Regions from separate parts of the Cytobacillus spartinae genome, predicted to be linked through region 1. Evidence: riboswitches for the same ligand, from Rfam matches in the RefSeq annotation. Region 1 holds a riboswitch; each other region holds the start of a gene.

Region 1 (4,892 bases):
GTAGGTTTAGCCAATAAAGCCAATAAACTCCCGATCGTGATTCCGTGTCACCGTGTTATCGGGAAAAATCAATCACTTACCGGGTATGCAGGTAACAAAATTGATATTAAAGAAAAGCTATTAGAAATAGAGGGAGTAACCCTATAACCAAGGTAGATATTTAACCACCTTTTATCATGAAGGTGGTATTTTTGTGCCTAATTTCTAAATAGTAAGCAGAAACCTAAGCCATCATTGACACACATTAATTAATTTGATATAAATCTAATTAGATAAATATCGAATTGAGGAGTCGGTTATGCAACTAAATCGTTTAGTTTCTTTTCACAAAACCTTAGGGGATCCAACAAGGATTCGAATCATTGCTCTATTAGCAAAAGGGCCACTTCATGGTCAAGCAATTGCTGGAAAACTAGGATTAACACCGCCAACCATTACCCATCACTTAAATAAGCTAAGAGATATTAACGTCGTTTACGATAGACGAGATAAGAACACACTATATTTTCATTTAAATACCTCGGTTATTAGGCAACAAGCTAGTGTCCTTATGGAACTTATTGAGAAAAAAGAAGGGGAGAAAGATAATATGGAGAAATCGATTGTTGAACGACAAAAGGTAATTGATAACTTTTTTAAAGAAGGTAAGTTAAAAAATATCCCTGCACAAAGGAAGAAGAAATTAATTGTATTTGAATACATCATCCGTGGATTAAAGATGGGGAAAAAGTACGAGGAGAAAGAGTTAAACGAATATATAAAGCAATTCCATGAGGACTATGCAACCATCCGAAGGGAGTTTATCATTAATCAATATATGTATAGAGAAAATGGGATCTACGAATTAAACCCTGAAGAATTTTGGGCAAAGAGCGAGGGTTAAAAGTGGAAAAGTTAGCTTTAAGTGATTATTCCTTTATACAAAGTTTTTTAGAGGAACTTCCTTTCACCCCTACATTTGCCTATTCAGTACTTGATCACTTTATAGACGGGGACGTATATGTGAATTCGCGAAACAACATAACTGGTTCATCCTACCCCGTTGGGACTGTGACATTAAAAATGTAGGATCTATTAAACTGGCAGAAAAACTAGGCTTTCATACACCACGGGAGTATGGAGTGTACTCCCTGGAGCATGTGAACTAACCTCCCTAAGGGAAGTGCTTATATAAATGTGGTTGAAAAAGGAAAGGCATCTTCCAATATAGAAGATACCTGTAATTTGTTATAAGCTACTTAATAGCTGTTGAATCGATGTAAATTGGTTTCTATTCACGATTAGTTCACGACCAATTGATAACGTTGTTCTTTTTGCTTCTATACGTTCTGTGTCATCTTGAATTCCATCTAAATCCGCTACATGTGCAAGACCGATCGTTCTGCGGATAAGTTCACATCCAGCAAAGCCGATAGCGTCCTTTAATGCTTTCTCTAGAAGGAAAGACAAATATCCTTCTGTTGTAGCTAGTGGCTCTTCATTTTGGCTGTTCCATAGAGCCTCATAATCTTTAACAAACGTAGTCCAAAACACTTCAATATGATTATAAATCACTTCGCGTTTTTCCGAATTAGCAATCGCTTGGAATAGTAAGTTCGCGATTACTTGACCTAGATCAAAGCCGATTGGGCCAAAATAAGCAAACTCAGGATCAATTACCTTCGTCTCTTCTTCGGATACAAAGATACTTCCTGTATGAAGGTCACCGTGTAATAGCGCTTCAGAATCCGTTAAGAAGCTTTTCTTTAAAAGGGCAACCTGAAACTTAAGCTGTTGGTCGTTCCATATTTGGTTAACTTCTTTTAAGAGTTCCTGTTCGAAATTATTTGTAGGTGCATCGAAGAAAGGATCTGTAAAAATAAGGTCCTCTGTAATTTTACAAAGCTCCGGATTAATAAATTGCCCTACTAATTCTTTTTTCTTGGCAGGCTTTAACCCAAAATCGGAAGTCAAAAACAATGTTCTTGCTAAGTATTTTCCAAGGTGTGCTGATAGCAGTGGATAATCATTTCCTTGAATGAAACCTGTTCTAGCAATAATAAGGTGAGATAGATCCTCCATAACGGTTATAGCCAGTTCTTCGTCAGCAAAGTAAACTTCTGGTACAAAATCAGGCGCAATATCCTTAAATATTTTTAGTGCATCTGACTCAATGGTTGCCCGCTTTAATGTTAACGGCCAACTTTCACCTACTACCTTTGCATAAGGAAGGGCTTGTTTAATAATCACACTTTGATTATTTTCTTGGTCCACAATTCTAAATACGAGATTTAAATTACCATCACCAATCTCTGTACTTTGTAAGACTGCCTGATCAGAAAATAAGTTTAGTTTCTTAGCTAATTCGATTGCTGTACTTTCAGTTAAAGGCTCATATGTTTGTTGCTGTTGTTTTTGTTGTAATGTCATTTTAAACTCCTCCTAATTGGAGGCTTCCCCATAAGAAAAGCCTCTTTCTCATTTGAAAGAGGCTTGAAGCTTAGACTTCGCACCTCTTATCTGCCCAGAATAAATCTGGTGGAATTAGCACCGTGCCTTACGGATAAAATCCGGCGAACAAATATCGCCCCATCTCACAATGGAATTACGGTCGGTTGCTGGGCTTCATCGGGCCAAATCCCTCTGCCAGCTCTTGATAAGAGAAAAATTAATTTTCAGAAAATATTCACTGATGAGAATCATAACAACAAATCATTATTCTTGTCAATACGTTTTTATAAATTAACCTAATACAATTCCGGACGTCTGTCGGCAAATATCGGTATCATACTTCTTACTTCTTTCACCTTTTCCAAGTCAATTTCTCCTGTCAAAATCTCTTCAGCTTCACTAGCCTCTGCTACAACATCACCCCAAGGATCAATGATCATCGAATGACCAGCAAACACATTGTTTGGATCTGCTCCTGAGCGGTTGCAAGCAATCACATAGCATTGGTTTTCAATGGCTCTTGCAATTAATAGGGAACGCCAATGAGAAAGCCTTGCTAGGGGCCATTCAGCCACAACAAATAGTGTCTCTGCTCCTTCTGTTGTATGCGAACGTATCCATTCTGGGAAACGGATATCATAACAAATCATCCCAGCAAAGAACTGGTTATCAAGTGTAAATAATCCTTTTTCTTTCCCAGCTGAAAGATATAGATGCTCATCCATCAATTTAAAAAGATGCAACTTACTATACTGATGGACGAGCTCCCCATTTTTATCGATTACCAACAGGGTGTTAAATACTCCTTCGTCTGTCTTGTTTGCTACAGATCCACCAACTAAATGGACTTGAAATTGCTTTGCTTTTTCTTTCAAGAATGTTAGACTCTTTTCAGCATATTCGTCTGCAAGCTCATCTAGTCTTGTTAAATCATATCCAGTTGTCCATAACTCAGGCAAAACAATTATATTAGGACGATGTTCCATTGCTTTTTCCATTAAATGATTAGCTTTTTCAAAATTCTTCTCGAGCAAGCCAAAGGCAATATCCATTTGTATACATGATATTTTGATTGACACAGTCATCACCTCATAAGTAAAAATATTAAATAAATGCTTTACAATCTGTCAAATACGTTATATCTTTGTGACTAGTTTTTCAACAAAAATTTTTAAAAAATGAAAATATTAAAGCAGGTGGAAAAATGAAAGTTTATCCTCAATCGGATTTATTAAAATCTCTTCCAAAACAGTTTTTCGCTTCCCTTGTTATGAAGGTTAATCAATCCATTCAAGAGGGCTTTGATGTCATTAATTTAGGACAAGGCAATCCAGATCAACCGACACCTGAACATATCATACAGAGACTTCAGTCGGCTGCAGAGAATCCTATTAATCATAAATATTCTCCCTTTCAGGGGTTTCGCTCATTAAAAGAGGGTGCTGCTCAATTTTATCAACGTGAATACGGAGTTACCATTGATCCTGACAAAGAGGTAGCCATTCTCTTTGGCGGAAAAGCGGGTCTAGTAGAAATCCCACAATGTTTGTTAAATCCAGGAGAAAGTGTATTTGTCCCTGATCCAGGCTATCCTGATTATTGGTCAGGTGTGGCACTTGCTAAAGCGGAAATGATTACGATGCCGTTAAAAGAAGAAAATGACTTTTTACCTGACTACAGTGAACTGAGTTCTGAGGAATTGGAAAAGGGTAAGCTAATGTTTTTGAATTACCCGAACAATCCAACTGGAGCAGTGGCTACCAATGAATTCTTTGAAAAAACGGTCAAACTTGCTAAACAGCACGATATTTGTGTGGTTCATGATTTTGCATATGGTGCAATTGGTTTTGACGGACAGAAGCCTATTAGCTTTATGCAGACCGAAGGGGCAAAGGATATTGGAATCGAAATTTATACCTTATCCAAAACCTATAATATGGCAGGTTGGCGTGTTGGTTTCGCCGTTGGAAATGAAAGTGTTATTTCTGCAATTAATTTACTTCAGGACCATCTTTATGTTAGCTTATTTGGAGCTGTACAGGAAGCAGCCACAGCAGCTTTAACCGAGTCGCAACAATGTGTACAAGAGTTAAATGATCTTTACGAAAAAAGGCGCAATACTCTAATTAGTGGTTTAAGGTCGATAGGCTGGGAAGTTTCTGCACCGAGAGGCTCTTTCTTTGCATGGTTAAAGGTTCCTAATGGTTTTTCTTCAGAAGAGTTTGCTGATTTTCTTTTAGAAAAAGCTCATATTGCTGTAGCTCCTGGGATCGGGTTCGGCAGTTGGGGAGAAGGCTATGTACGTGTAGGGCTATTAACCTCAGAAGAAAGATTACAGGAAGCGGTAGATAGAATAAAAGGATTGAATATTTTTTAAAACTTGCGGTCTCTTTTGAAAAAGTAACAAATCTTCTGTCTTTTTTGCTTTTTCCGTATTGACAACTTAAAAAATTCTTGCGATA
Region 2 (4,892 bases), on a different contig from region 1:
CTAAGGCATTAACAAATGTAGATACAGACCGTTTGAAAGAAGAAAAAGAACGTCAAATTTCGATTGAATTAGGATTTGCGCCTTTATACAAAGATGATGAGTTACAAATATCGGTTATTGATGTGCCAGGACATGAGCGTTTCATTCGTCAAATGATTGCAGGTGTAGCTGGAATTGATTTAGTCGTGTTAGTAGTTGCGGCAGATGAAGGTGTAATGCCACAAACCCGTGAACACTTAGATATCCTTGGATTTCTTGGGATACAAAATGGGATTGTAGCAATAACGAAAATTGATAAGGTAGATGAAGAGTTCATTGATTTGGTTCAAGATGATATCATGGGAGAGCTATCAGGCACCGTATTTGAGCACGCACCATTTGTTCTAGTTGATAGTCTTTCAAATAAGGGGATTAATGATTTAAAGGATTTAATTATACATACGTTGAGAGAGCAGGAAACAAGAGATATAAAAGGAGCGTTTCGTCTCCCTATTGACCAGGTATTTACGGTGAAGGGCCAAGGGACGGTTGTGAGAGGTACGGTCTATGAGGGAACCGTAGAAGAAGGACAGTCTCTTAAAATCATGCCGAAGGGAATTGAGGTTAGAGCAAGACAACTCCAAGTCCATCATGAACCTGCAAAGCAGGCTTTTGCTGGTCAACGTGCTGCTATTAACCTCTCAGGTGTCTCTAAGGAGGAGCTAGAACGTGGCGATGTCCTTGTATCTTCAGAGCATTTTATTGTAACTCGAACGATTGATGTTGCGATTAGAGTTGTAGAGGATCTAGATTATATGGTGAAGCAAAGAATGCCCATCAAATGTCACCTAGGTACAGCTGAAGTAATGGGGAGAATTGTGTTCTTTGATCGAAACGAACTAAAAGAAGATAACGGTGAAATCCTTTGCCAAATACGTTTGGATGAAGAAATTGTAACGAAACGTGGGGATCGCTTCATCCTTAGACGTCCAAGTCCACAAGAAACAATTGGTGGAGGGTGGGTCATTGACCCTCAAGGCCAAAAATATCGCTTTGGTGAGAATACGATTTCTGAATTAGAAAAGAAGAAGGTTGGAACGCCAGCGGAACGTATTTTCTCTGCTTTAATGAATGGAAAAAGCTTATCGTTAGCTGAGCTGATTACCCGTACCTCATTAGATGAAGAGAGGCTTAAAGAAGAGCTAAATCATGAAGATTTTATAAAGATTGATACAAAAAATTATTCATTAAAAGGCTTAGTAGAGGCAGTAGAAGATGATCTCTACGATCGACTCAGAGATTACCATAATAAATATCCAATGAAGCAGGGGTTAAATAAAGCAGAGCTCATTCAAGCTCATACTAATGTTTATCCTAAAGTTTTATTAGATTATGTGATTGATAAAGCAGTGCAAAAGGAAGTCTTTCAAAGAAAGGACCAGTTCTTCTCCTTAGGTGAATTTTCACCACATGTTCCGAAAAATTGGGAGAAAAGAATGGAAGGATTATTAGAAAAGTTACTTAAGGACGGTATGAAGGTAAAGTATTTCAAAGACTACCTCTCGGATGCAGGGATACCAGAAAGTATTGCCCCTGACTTAAAAAGGTTTTTAGAAGAGCAATTACTAGTTATTTCTATTGATGACCAATACTTATGGCATGGTACTGTATTTAAACATGCAGTGGAGAGGCTTAAGGTAGAGACTGGTTCGGAATTTGAAGTAGGCGAAGCAAAGGATATTCTCGATCTTTCTAGAAAATATATGATTCCTTTTTTAGAGAAATTAGATGCTAAAGGCTATACAAATAGGATTGAAAATAAGAGAGTATGGAATAGGTAAACTTATCCATTCTAAATTATTTTAAAAAACACTTGAAATATTTAAAAAATTCGTTAAAATGATAATTAATCTTCATAAACGAACTGAATATAGTGAAAACCTTATCCAGAGAGGCAGAGGGACTGGCCCGATGATGCCCGGCAACCACTATTTTTTATAGTATGGTGCCAATTCCAGCAGAACAATGGTTCTGAAAGATGAGGGAGAGTAGGATCTAAATATAATGCGAACTCTTCCTTGTACTAGGAAGAGTTTTTTGTTTTTTTAATTATTTGATGAAAACTCTCATTCTGATGTAGCTGCATCTGCATCTTGCCAGCGATTAGCCCTCTACGTTAAAGTTTTTTGATGTTTTATTTAATCAGTTAATGTTTCAACTTAAAGTTGGAAGGACATTTGCTTGTCTGGGGCGAGAAGAATCTTTTCTATAAAATGATTTTTCAAAAAGTAGTCACCCATATTTTGCTATTTGTTCGGATACTGACGAATAGGTACATAACATATATTGGTTTTTTATGGAGTTGAACAGGAAAACACGAACAATTTAACATCTTTTTTTAAAAAATATTCATATTTTACTTGTAATAATAGTGAGAATCTATTAAATTATGAATATGGTTTTAGAAAAGACGAACTTAAACACCTAGGGGGTTATCTGAAGATGAAAAAACTTTTTGTATTATTGACTATTTTTGCCGTTTTACTAGTGGGTTGCGGCTCTAAAGAGACACAGCAACAAGCAAGTGATAACGGTACGAGCGATGAGAAAAAATCAAGAATTGCACTAGTTCTTCCAGAAAAGATTGGTGTGAACCCGTTCTTCCAACAAATGGATGATGGTGCAAAAAAAGCTGCTGATGAGTTTGGTGTAGAACTAAAAACGATTGAATCTGCAGACCACTCTGCAATTGAAGAGAATTTACGTGTGGCGGTAGCTGAAGGTTATGATTTAATTATTACCTCTTCTTTTGAAGCAGAAGATGCATTAAAAAAGGTAGCTACTGAAAATCCAGATCGTCAATTTGCGATTATCGACACAACCGTGGATCTTCCAAACGTACAAAGTGTTAACTTTAGAGAGCATGAGGCTGCATACCTTCTTGGAGCAGCAGCTGGTTTAGCAACTAAAACTGACAAAGTAGGAATGGTTGCAGCAATGGATATTCCTCTTTTGAAGAAGTGGACTGTAGCGTTTGAACAAGGGTTGAAGAGTACGAACGCTGATGCAGAATTTTTAGTGAATTATGTTGGTGGATTTACGGATCCAGCAAAAGCGAAAGAACTAGCACTTTTACAAGCTTCAAAGGGAGCTGACTTTATTGCAGGAGCAGCAGCAGTAGGTGACCTTGGTGTATTTGAAGCAGCGAAAGAAAAAGGCTTTTATACTGCGGGTCAAGATATTGACCGTACAGAAGTAGATCCGGAGCACATCGTGTTATCACAGCTTAAAGGAACTGATGCTGCATCTTATGAAACAATTAAAGCATTTGCTGAAGGGACCTTCAAAGCTGGAGTAGTTGAATATGGGCTTAAAGAAAACGGTGTTGGATTAACATACGTAACACATGACAGTAAAACACCTTTAAACGCTTTCCTTAGTCAAGAAATGATTGACCAAGTTATCGCAATTAAAGATGAGATTCTAGCGGGAACTCTTGAGGTTCCGAATCCATTAGCTCAATAGAGTGGATTTAGTAGAATTTGAATAAAATACGGGACCGACTACTATTTTCGTAGTCGGTTTCCATTTTGTTTGCCATGGATATTAGATTTTAAGGGAGGATAACAATATGACATTTCGCTTAGAAATGAAAAATATGACTAAAAAGTACGGAACATTTCTAGCAAATGAAGATGTATCTTTTACCCTAAAAACGGGTGAGGTACATGCTATTGTTGGTGAGAATGGTGCAGGCAAAACGACTTTAATGCGCATGCTTTATGGAATGGAAAAACCAACATCGGGCGACATCTTACTTAATGGAAAACCAGTAACCTTCCATGATCCAAAAGATGCTATAAGAAGTGGAATCGGTATGGTTCATCAGCATTTCATGTTGTTTCCTGATTTTACTGCAGCTGAAAATATTGTGATGGGTCATGAACCAAAAAAATATGGTTTTTTTAATCGTTTAAGTGCGACTGAGCAAGTTGAAAAACTATCAGATACCTATAAAATTCAAGTTAGGCCTTCGGTAAAAACAAGTGTGTGCTCCATTGGTGAGCAGCAGAGAATTGAGATATTAAAAGTTTTATATCAGGGAGCAGAAATAATTATTTTAGATGAACCAACAGCCGTGTTAACTCCATTAGAAGTGAAAAGTCTGCTAAAGACGATTCGGAACCTTGCGAATCAGGGAAAGAGTGTCATTTTGATTACACACAAACTTCGTGAGGTTATGGAGGTAGCTGATCGAATCACTGTCCTTCGAAACGGAAAGGTGACAGGAGCATTAAGTAAGAAAGAAACAACCATAGATGAGTTAGCTAAGCTAATGGTTGGACGAGAGCTTAAAGAGATTACCCAAAGAGTTAACCTAAATAAGGATACATTCTTAGAAGTTAACAAACTTACAATTGAAGAAAAAGGAAAGAAGCCTCTTTTAGATGATATTAGCTTTTCCATACGCCGGGGAGAAATTGTTGGCATTGCAGGTGTATCGGGAAATGGGCAATCTGAGTTGCTACAGGCGATATCTGGGCTTCGTAAAGTTAGCAGCGGGATTATTAAGCTTGGCGGAACAGATGTAACGGATCAACCTGTCTCTTTCATTCGCAATGCTGGTTTATCCCATATTCCAGAAGATCGTTATCTGTGGGGAGCCGCAAAAGGAGCCACTGTGGAAGAAACGGCATTTATGGGGTTTTACAAGAAACCAGAATATAATAAGAAGTCTCTTCTCCTTAAAAAGCAATTCCAAAAGCTAGTGAATAGTTGGGTCCAACTCTTTGAGATTAAGACTAGTTCCTTACAAGAAGAGGCTGGAAATTTATCCGGAGGAAACTTACAAAAGCTGATCGTCTCAAGGGAGCTTGGGCAAAACACACCCCTATTAATTGCAGCCGAACCGA
Region 3 (4,892 bases), on a different contig from region 1:
AGATAAATGTGTTTTCTTAAATTTTTGGATTGGAAGTAAAGCTGTCCTTCATTTTCCAGAGATGAAGGACACAATCATAGATATATTAACCATGTCCCGGAAGATTTATATGTAAAAAAACAGTTCTTCAATGGAGAATGTAATTTAATCAAACGATTGATTAAGAAATTTGCATCCCTATGATTTGACATGTCATATAGACTGGACTAAAATTTATTTTGAATTCAAGATATCTGCATTTGTGAGAATAACTTCGAGTTGAAGAGGGGGATTTGAATGCAACATATATTCCAAAAAGGTACCGATGAAACTAAACCGACTCTGCTATTGCTTCATGGGACTGGAGGAAACGAGCAAGATTTACTACCCATTGGGGGAATGATTGACCCAACTGCTTCTATTCTAAGTGTAAGAGGAAATATCTTAGAACACGGAATGCCTCGATTTTTCCGTAGACTTGCAGAAGGTGTCTTTGATGAAGAAGATCTTGTTTTTCGTACGAAGGAATTATATGAATTTTTAAATGAAGCATCTGAAAAATACGGATTTGATCGCAATCATATTGTTGCAGTCGGTTATTCCAATGGGGCGAATATAGCAGGAAGCTTATTATTTCACTATCAGGATGCGTTAAAAGGAGCGATCCTACATCACCCTATGGTCCCAAGAAGAGGGATTGAGTTGCCAACCTTAAATGGGGTTCATGTATTCATTACAGCCGGTGAAAATGATCCACTTTGTACCCCACAGGAATCGAAGGATTTAAAGACGTTTTTAGAAAATGCTGGTGCAAACACAAGCATTCACTGGGAATATAATGGTCATCAGTTAACCCGAACAGAAGTAGAGGAAGCTGCTGAATGGTATAAAAAAGTTTTTTAAAGTTTTTCCTACCAAAGTAGGGAAATATAGGTTATACTTTGATGTGACATAACTAAATAAAACGTAACCACAAGGGGAGCTATATGCTGAGAGTGAATAGTTTGTCTATTCTGACCCTTTGAACCTGTTAGTTAATGCTAGCGCAGGGATGTGGATTTGTAGATGCTTCTGTCATTCTGCTTTCATATTCTCCCTTGGGGTTCCGTTCACTAGGAAAAGGGGAGAATTTTTTTATGAAAAAAATAGGCTTACTAGCAATGATTGAAGCGGCTTTTTTTGCTGCATTCGCACTGATTCTTGATTTGCTACCTTCTATTAAACTCTCACCAGCGATTTCAATCTCGATCGCGATGGTACCTATTTTTATCTTAGCGTTTCGCTGGGGGTATAAAGTAGCGTTATTGTCTGGTTTTCTTTGGGGGTTATTACAGGTCGCGGTAGGAGATATCTATTTCTTAACACCTATTCAATTTGCCATTGAATACTTTATTGCATTTGCCTTTGTTGGGTTTGCCGGTCTATTCTATAAAATTATTCATTCTTATTTACAAAAAGGCGATAAGAAAACCGCGATGGTTTGGATTGTCGTTGCCACATTTGTCGGTAGTTTAGCGCGTTATTTTTGGCATTTCGTGGCCGGATTCATTTTCTGGGGAGAGTATGCACCAGAGGGAATGTCACCTGTATTATACTCGCTAGTTGTAAATGGAGGAACGATGCTAGGAGCTGCCATCCTATGCTCAATCGTCGTAGTACTTCTGATTTCGAGTGCACCACGTCTTCTTCAAAGAAAACCAACTTACATCAGCATCAATCAAAAAAATGCTTCATAGTTAAGAGAGCCGACACCTTGTATATGTGTCGGTTTTTCAATAGAGTATATTTGATCAAGCTGGTGGGTCTCCTATAAAAACTTGAATCTAACATTCTTAGAAAGTCAGAAGGTAGGGGAACTTCAGATGCTAAGTGATATCACCGTGGACGTACTGAGGTTAGTTTTAAGTTCGGACAGCACAACAAGAAAAAGCTAGCGTTGAGTCCGATGTCAGTTCAACTTCGAACAGTACAATAAGAAAAAGCTCGTGTAGAGTCCGAAGTCAGTTCAACTTCGCATAGCAAGAGGAGGAACCCCCAGTTTAGTGTCCGAAGTCGATACAACCTAAGAAAGTAAACCAAGGAAATACTCTTCGCTCAATTTTGAACCAGGGTCATATCTCTTATTAATTTTACACAAATATTCTTAATTTCGTCATCATTAGTCAAAATCCAATTGACATAAAGACTATATTGTTTTATATTAATTCCTATAAACTTAATAAGATTAATTTTCTTATCCAGAGAGGTGGAGGGAGTGGCCCTATGAAACCTCGGCAGCGGACTCGTTTGAGAACTGTGCCAATTCCAACAAGCTTTAGAGAGCTTGAAAGATAAGATGAGCGGCTTCCTATACGAGACCAACCTCTTCTTATTGTCTGGAATTGACGATAAGAGGAGGTTTTTTTATGTCCAACAGTAGGAGGGTGTTAAATGGAAGATACATTGAAAAAGGAACAACTTATCGATGAACTTCTTTATTTTGGAATCTATAAAAAAGGTAATAAGCAACTATTTGAGCTTCCGTTATCCGTTCTTGAGGAAGAATATGAAAAAGTTATTAAGGGAAAAGGTCATATTCAAAACAACGAATCGTAAAGGGGAGCGATCCAATGTGTACACAAATTAAGATACCGTGGAGAAACCAACACTTAATTGGTAGTATCCATTTTCCGGATTCTTATCTAAATAAAAGTAATGTATCATATCCTCTAATCATTATTTGCCACGGTTTTACGAGCAGTAGAATAGGCGTGGATCGTTTATTTGTTAAGTCCGCTAATCAACTGACGGCAGAAAGTTGTATAGTCGTTCGATTTGATTACAGTGGCTGCGGAGAGAGTGAAGGCAACTACGGAAATTCTGGTCTAGACGAATTAATCGAGCAAACGATAGACGTGATAGAGTTTTGTTCTGGAATAGATAAAGTTGATTCAAATAAGGTCACTCTTCTTGGACATAGCTTAGGAGGAGCAACTGCTCTGTTAACTGCGGTTAGAGATATTCGGGTAAAGCAGCTCATACTCTGGTCAGCGGTGGCAAACCCATATGAAGATATAGCGAAAATCGTTGGTATGAATAATCTTAGAAACTTAGAAAAATCTACCTCTATTGATTATCTAGGCTATAGCTTTTCAGAAAAATATTTCAATTCACTAAGAAAGTTCCACCCACTAGAAGAAGCAAAAAAGTTCAAGGGAGATGTCCTCATTATTCATGGCACTGATGATAAGGATATCCCCGTTCACTATTGCCATTCGTATGAAAAAGAATTTTTACTTAGAGCCAAAGATGGTTCGTGTACAAAACAAATCATTCATGGTGCGAATCATACTTATTCTTCTTCAGCTCACTTCAAGCAACTAATGGACACAACAAAAAAGTGGATTAACGACAAAATCATGATTGAACAGTTTGTATAAGAAAATCCCTAATTATGATTCTTGTGACTAATCGCTCAAGTGAATTTCCTTTGGAAGGTCGATTGACATGCTTTGAACATTCCTCGGTTCATTATTAATAAGATCTGATGAATAGATCATAACGAATATCGTCCCGCCAACTGCCTTCGATCTAATTAAAATCGGTTGATTGGTCATATTTTTAAAAGAAAAGTCGGGTCCATACCAACTCACAGTTGCATCGCGGCCTGGTGGAACGTATGGGACGCTCTTACTATGGGAGTACCTTTCGATAATGTCCATCCCAGCTCGGTCTACAGCATTAAATAAAGTGGAGGAAACTTGACAGATTCCTCCACCAATTCCCTCAGATAGCTCACCTCTAACAATAACAGGTGCTTTTAAATATCCTTTTGCCTCTGTTCGTCTACCTACTACTTCATTAAAAGAGAATTTTTCACCTGGAAAAACGACGTGATTGTTTATAGCTTCTGCTGATAGTCGAATATTATGAGAGCGAGTCTTATTATGACTATTGAAATATGTAACATAGTAACCAATTTGTTTGTTTTTAATATGTGAGAGTAGTTCACTATCTACCTTTGGATAAACGGATAGGGTTGGAATTTTCATATTGCTCTGACTGTTTTGGTAAAAGTATTCTACGAATTGGGATTTAAATTCTTTCTCATTAAGCTTAACTCCTAATTCCTCAGGTACCATTTGTCCAACATCATTTAACTTTGCATTCTTTGGAGAAACATATATTTTCTCTGATAGTTCCTTAGCTAGTTGGTCAACTTTTTCTAAATCTAATAGGGGGCTACCTGGTAATGGGAGTGAATAATCCTCTTTTGTAAAGGTTGGAAATAACAGTTCGTTCTCTTTTGCTGAGCCTTGGTGTATACCTGTCTGCATAACAACAATAAACAAAATGACTGAAAAAAATAAACGAATCAATCAAGTTCACCTCCCTAATATAGTATATGTAGTATTTTAGGGTTCAATCGGATGATAACAATTGGTTCAATTTTCCGAGGAAGCAGATTGTTCGCATTCTAAAGAAAAGTTCGAAATAATAAAAGAACAAACCATTTTGAAAAAGGTGTTACTAGATGAAGCAATATGATTTTACAAAAGGAGATATTTTTAAGAGTATGCTCCTTTTTTCAACCCCAATTATGATGACGAACCTACTCCAGGTATCTTATCAGTTCATTGATAGCCTTTGGATTGGAAACTTATTGGGAGCCAATGCATTAGGAGCCATCGCGGTTTCAGGAACAGTTATTTTCACCGTTCTTTCCTTTATTATTGGAATAAACAATGCAACCTTAACCATATTGTCCCAACAAAAAGGGAAAGAGGATGAGGATGGTTTAAAACGCTATTTAAATGCCTTTGTTGTCATATTAACAAGTTTATCGATTGTTCTAGGATTTCTCGGTTATGTTGGATCTGAAAATTTTTTACGATTTCTAAATACCCCTGAAAATATGATTTCAGATGCCACTA
Region 4 (4,892 bases), on a different contig from region 1:
TTAGGACGTGTTGTTCTTTAAATTAGCTATTAATTAGTGTCCCTTTTTCAAGTTTCTTTAGCTCAGACCCAAGAAATTTTGCTACCTCAAGCATTCCGAATTTCCCCGATACCCTCTCTGCATCTGAGTTATAATTTGTATTGGTATTTACATCATACGTATAGATTTCTCCATCAGCATTTCGAATAAATTCAATCCCTGCAACTGCAATCTTATTCTCCTGAAGGAACTTTTCATATAATTCAATGATCGGATCATGTAGATCCACTACTTGAAACTTAGGTTTTTCTTGTGGAGCTTCCTCTCCTACTGGGCAAAATAAATCTCCAATTTGGCAGGCATCTGCGGGGCAAAGTTCAAACCCTTCAGATGTATCCACTTGAACAGCATAGACGAACTTACCACCAACAAACTCACATCTTGTTATGAATGGCTCAGGTGATTGAATATATTCTTGTACAAGCGTAATTCCATCCACCGGTTCTTCAAATGTTGGTCCGTCCACGTATTCTCTTAAGCTATCAATAGAATGAAATAATTGAACTCCTAGGCCCTTTCCAGCTCTATTGTGCTTCGTAATAAAGGATCCTGCCTCCAGCTTTACAGCCGCTTCTAAGATTTGCCCTCTCCCTACTGCAGCAATGGTTTTTGGTGTTCTTATTCCAACTGCGTTTAAAGCCATATATTGATTAACCTTACTGACTTCAAGTCGTAATGCACGACTACCGTTGAAAACCTTTCGATTATTTCTCTCTAACCAAGCCAAAACAGATTCGGTTAACTCTGGTGCGTAGCGATGATTTCTCGTATGTGATGAAGCGCTCATTCGGCTATAAAAAACACCCTGAGGTGGCTCTGATGATAAATCGACAACTCCTTGATCCAAATGCCACTCTTCATATGGAAGACCTAACTCTTCTAATCTATTTGTTAAATGAATGGTCCATTCACTATTTTCATGTAAGACATATATTTTATTCAACGTATTCCCTCATTTCCTACTGTAATTGTTTATTTTTTTGTTTTTGCGTAACTAGTGGCATTACTTTTTTTGAAAAGAGTTCCATTTCCTCCAACTGAGGTGAAAATTGAAGTAATAGTAAATCGACTCCCGCTTCTTCATATGCAATGATTTGTTCGGCAATCTGGTCTGGTGTCCCTATTAAGTTTGGACGTAACCCTCGATTAGAAACAGAATAATCATATAACTTAACTTGCTGTTCTAACTGAGATTTCCCAACAAAATCTTTGTATCCTGCGTAAGCACTCGTCTCTTTTACATCCGTTATTCTAGCAAGCTCTTCTTGTGCTTCCTCTTCCGTGTCTCTACAAATCACGTATGCTGCCATACCAAATGAACGGAAAGGTTTATTTCCTGCTAGCTCCCTTTGTTTTTTCATATCATCAATTTTAACAGCAACTTCCTCGACTGTCCCACCATGCATCACATACGCATCACATTGTTTTGCAATTGCCTTCTTGCCTCGAGGACTCTCTCCTCCCGCGTATAGAATCGGATTAGGACGTTGTACAGGTTTTGGAGATAAATGGGCGTTTTTAATAGAATAATATTTTCCTTCATATGAGAAAGTATCTTCTGTCCAAAGTCCTTTTAGCACGTCGATAAATTCTTCTGTACGATTATATCGCTCGTCATGCTCTGTAAAAATTCCACCATATTGCTTTGCTTCTTCTTCCCACCAAGCAGAGACAACATTTAAAGTGAAGCGACCGTTACTAATATGATCAATATTGGCTGCCATTTTTGCGGTAACAGCAGGGTTATGGAATCCTGGACGAACAGCCGTCATAATTTCAATTTTTTCCGTAACAGCTGCTAGAGCTGCTGCTGTCGACCACGCTTCTAATGAATCTTGCTTAGGCCCTTTAATATCATTTAAGTAAAGCTCAGCAATGAGAGTTGTGTCAAACCCCCAATTTTCAGCAGATTGAATTACGTTCTTCGCATAATCAAATGTAGGTGGCATGTTTTCGTTATCAACATTTCTAAGCCATCCCCCAAAAATCGGTAACCAAAAACCGTATTTCATGTGTATTTCCCCCTTGTGTATTCTAAAACAGTTTCATAAACACAAAAAAACCTCTTCGATAAGAAGAAGTTTTCGCTTCACCTTATCTGTCAGAACGTAATAGCTCTGCTGGAATTAGCACCTTTCTGAAAATCAGTGGTTGCCGGGCATCGTAGGGCCAGTCCCTCCGCCTCTCTTGATAAGAGTTAATATTCAAATAATTAATTCTTAGTAATCCTACTATATAACTCAGGTTTAAGTCAAATATTTATTTCTATGTTACTAACCTATTCATTCTAAACATTCTACATACACAAAAATTTTAACTAACAAGATGGGTATTTGTCCTTTCGAAAACTTAATTTTCTCATACATTATATTAGAGGGAGGTGTTAGTCGAATGTATCATAAAGCGCTTATATTCCTAGCATGTATTCTTGCTGGATTTGCATTGATTTATATTCCAACCAATGCAGTGATTACAGGTGCAGTTGCCTTGCTCTTTGATGTTATAGGAGTCATTGCTATTATAGTTTTTTCCTTCGCTTTACTTTATTACGGTGGGAAGGTCCTTTTTAAAAAGGGATAGTTAAAGTAACTTTGAGTATTCGGGGATTCCTGGATACTCTTTTTACGATGGTTCTATTTATGAAACTATTAGATTTATCAAGAATGAAGCGTATAATAGTAATTATGAATACATATTAGGAGGATAATAAAAAATGAATTTTCCAAATACGAATGACACATTTTCCTTGTTAAAAGAGCTAGTATCTATTCCTAGCCCGTCTGGTAATACAAACGAAGTGATTACATATGTTGAGAACTTTTTATCTGAGTATGGTGTTGAGACTAGACGCAATCGAAAAGGTGGTCTAATTGCAACCTTACCGGGAAAAAATACAGACAAACACCGCATGTTAACTGCACATGTTGATACACTTGGTGCAATGGTTAAAGAGATTAAGTCGAATGGACGACTGAAGTTAGATTTAATTGGTGGATTTAAATACAACTCCATTGAAGGTGAATATTGTCAAATCGAAACAAGTTCTGGAAAGATTTACACAGGGACAATTTTGATGCACCAGACTTCTGTTCACGTATATAAAGATGCTGGCAAAGCAGAAAGAAACCAAGACAACATGGAAGTCAGAATTGATGAGGTAGTGAAAAACGCTGAGGATGTTCGTAATCTTGGAATTGAAGTGGGCGATTTCGTGTCGTTTGATCCAAGAGTCGAAATTACACCAAGTGGTTTTATTAAATCGCGTCACCTAGACGATAAGGCAAGTGTCGCTATACTCCTTCAATTAATCAAAGAGATTAAAACAAATAATGTTGTGCTTCCTTACACAACACACTTTTTAATTTCTAATAACGAAGAGATTGGCTATGGTGGAAACTCAAACATAACACCAGAAACAGTTGAATATTTAGCTGTTGATATGGGCGCTATGGGTGATGGCCAGTCGACTGATGAGTATACTGTTTCCATTTGTGTGAAAGATGCAAGTGGACCTTATCATTATGAGTTAAGGAAAAGATTAGTGAATCTAGCTGAAGAAAACTGCATCGTTTATAAGCTAGATATTTATCCATACTACGGATCAGATGCATCAGCAGCCATTCGCTCGGGACACGATATTGTTCACGGCTTAATTGGACCGGGTATTGATTCCTCTCACGCATTCGAGCGTACGCACCAGTCTTCAATTGATAATACTGGTAAGCTTTTGTATCACTATGTAATGTCAGATATGGTTCTATAAATTTTTATCCTCCTCTTTTTGAGGGGGATTTTTTTAACACTTGAATAATTGTATAATATAGGAAAAAGAAGAGGTGGAAGGTATGATCAAATATCCTGCTGCATTAAAACCTGGTGATACTATTGCTGTCTCAGCCCCTTCCAATGGAGTTGAAGAAGGCGGTCATTTTCTAGTACATAAAGCAAAGAAGCAACTTGAGGAAAAAGGGTTTAACATCATTATTGGTGATACAGTCTGGACACAAGAAAATAGTAGAAGTTGCTCTCCTGAAAAAAGAAGGAATGAACTAATGGATTTTTTTGAGGATCCAAATGTAAAAGCAATCATTCCTATTTGGGGTGGAGAGTTCTTAATGGAAATTCTACCTTATCTAGATTGGGAAAGACTTCAATCACTCCCTTCAAAATGGATTCTCGGATACTCAGACATTAGTACCCTTCTCTTTTCATACACGGTTCTAACTGGTCATGCTTCTGCTCATGGGCCAGCACTTCTAGATATTGCGGCAAAAGACCTTGATCCCCTTACAAATAAGTGGAGCGAGGTACTTGGTTCAGAAGTAGGTTCTACAATCATTCAAACATCAAGTGAACAATATCAATCCTCTTGGGAGCAAGCATTTGCTAACCCTGTTACAGGATTTTATGTAGATACGCCAACAGAATGGAAGGCATTAAAAGAGGAAGCCGCAACTTTCTCAGGCCGTTTTATCGGGGGTTGCATTGACTGCATTATGAATTTAACAGGAACTAAATTTGGAGATTTAGAATCTTTTAATCTGGAGAATGCTAATGATGAAGGATTAATTTTCTACTTTGAAAATGTAGAACTATCCGTTACACAACTCTATCGTGCGCTTTGGCAGCTAAGACAAAACGGGTGGTTTGAAAATGTAAATGGAATTCTAATTGGAAGGCCGGTAACAAAGGAAACCGAAAACACTTACACATACGAGGATGCACTAAGAGATGCATTCGGCGATTTAAATATCCCCGTTATTTATGACACAGACATTGGCCACCTTCCACCTCAGAACATTATTGTTAATGGAGCTTATGGAACGGTAAAGTATGAGGGTGGAAAAGGGGTT

Evidence for each region. Region 1 has a riboswitch for S-adenosylmethionine ahead of mtnK (S-methyl-5-thioribose kinase). Riboswitches for the same ligand answer to the same signal wherever they lie in the genome.
Region 2: another riboswitch for S-adenosylmethionine. It lies ahead of ACFYKX_RS01205 (BMP family ABC transporter substrate-binding protein); the one in region 1 lies ahead of mtnK (S-methyl-5-thioribose kinase).
Region 3: another riboswitch for S-adenosylmethionine. It lies ahead of ACFYKX_RS03010 (Fur-regulated basic protein FbpA); the one in region 1 lies ahead of mtnK (S-methyl-5-thioribose kinase).
Region 4: another riboswitch for S-adenosylmethionine. It lies ahead of ACFYKX_RS01415 (LLM class flavin-dependent oxidoreductase); the one in region 1 lies ahead of mtnK (S-methyl-5-thioribose kinase).

The regions. Positions count from the first base shown of each region.
Region 1 covers NZ_JBIACK010000017.1:75,764-80,655, reverse strand. The annotation lists gene ACFYKX_RS23770 (methylated-DNA--[protein]-cysteine S-methyltransferase) at 1-147, shown strand, start outside; gene ACFYKX_RS23765 (DUF2087 domain-containing protein) at 299-883, shown strand; gene ACFYKX_RS23760 (hypothetical protein) at 886-1,068, shown strand; gene ACFYKX_RS23755 (GNAT family N-acetyltransferase) at 999-1,148, shown strand; gene mtnK (S-methyl-5-thioribose kinase) at 1,228-2,409, opposite strand; SAM riboswitch class I at 2,493-2,642, opposite strand; gene ACFYKX_RS23745 (carbon-nitrogen family hydrolase) at 2,727-3,515, opposite strand; gene ACFYKX_RS23740 (pyridoxal phosphate-dependent aminotransferase) at 3,635-4,807, shown strand.
Region 2 covers NZ_JBIACK010000001.1:248,298-253,189, forward strand. The annotation lists gene selB (selenocysteine-specific translation elongation factor) at 1-1,820, shown strand, start outside; SAM riboswitch class I at 1,919-2,024, shown strand; gene ACFYKX_RS01205 (BMP family ABC transporter substrate-binding protein) at 2,482-3,504, shown strand; gene ACFYKX_RS01210 (ABC transporter ATP-binding protein) at 3,611-4,892, shown strand, end outside.
Region 3 covers NZ_JBIACK010000001.1:610,692-615,583, reverse strand. The annotation lists gene ACFYKX_RS03020 (alpha/beta hydrolase) at 277-882, shown strand; TPP riboswitch at 945-1,048, shown strand; gene thiT (energy-coupled thiamine transporter ThiT) at 1,116-1,715, shown strand; SAM riboswitch class I at 2,210-2,316, shown strand; gene ACFYKX_RS03010 (Fur-regulated basic protein FbpA) at 2,410-2,574, shown strand; gene ACFYKX_RS03005 (alpha/beta hydrolase family protein) at 2,589-3,398, shown strand; gene ACFYKX_RS03000 (VanW family protein) at 3,426-4,295, opposite strand; gene ACFYKX_RS02995 (MATE family efflux transporter) at 4,493-4,892, shown strand, end outside.
Region 4 covers NZ_JBIACK010000001.1:300,371-305,262, reverse strand. The annotation lists gene ACFYKX_RS01420 (ATP-grasp domain-containing protein) at 23-982, opposite strand; gene ACFYKX_RS01415 (LLM class flavin-dependent oxidoreductase) at 999-2,051, opposite strand; SAM riboswitch class I at 2,131-2,236, opposite strand; gene ACFYKX_RS01410 (hypothetical protein) at 2,431-2,619, shown strand; gene ACFYKX_RS01405 (M42 family metallopeptidase) at 2,753-3,802, shown strand; gene ACFYKX_RS01400 (S66 family peptidase) at 3,885-4,892, shown strand, end outside.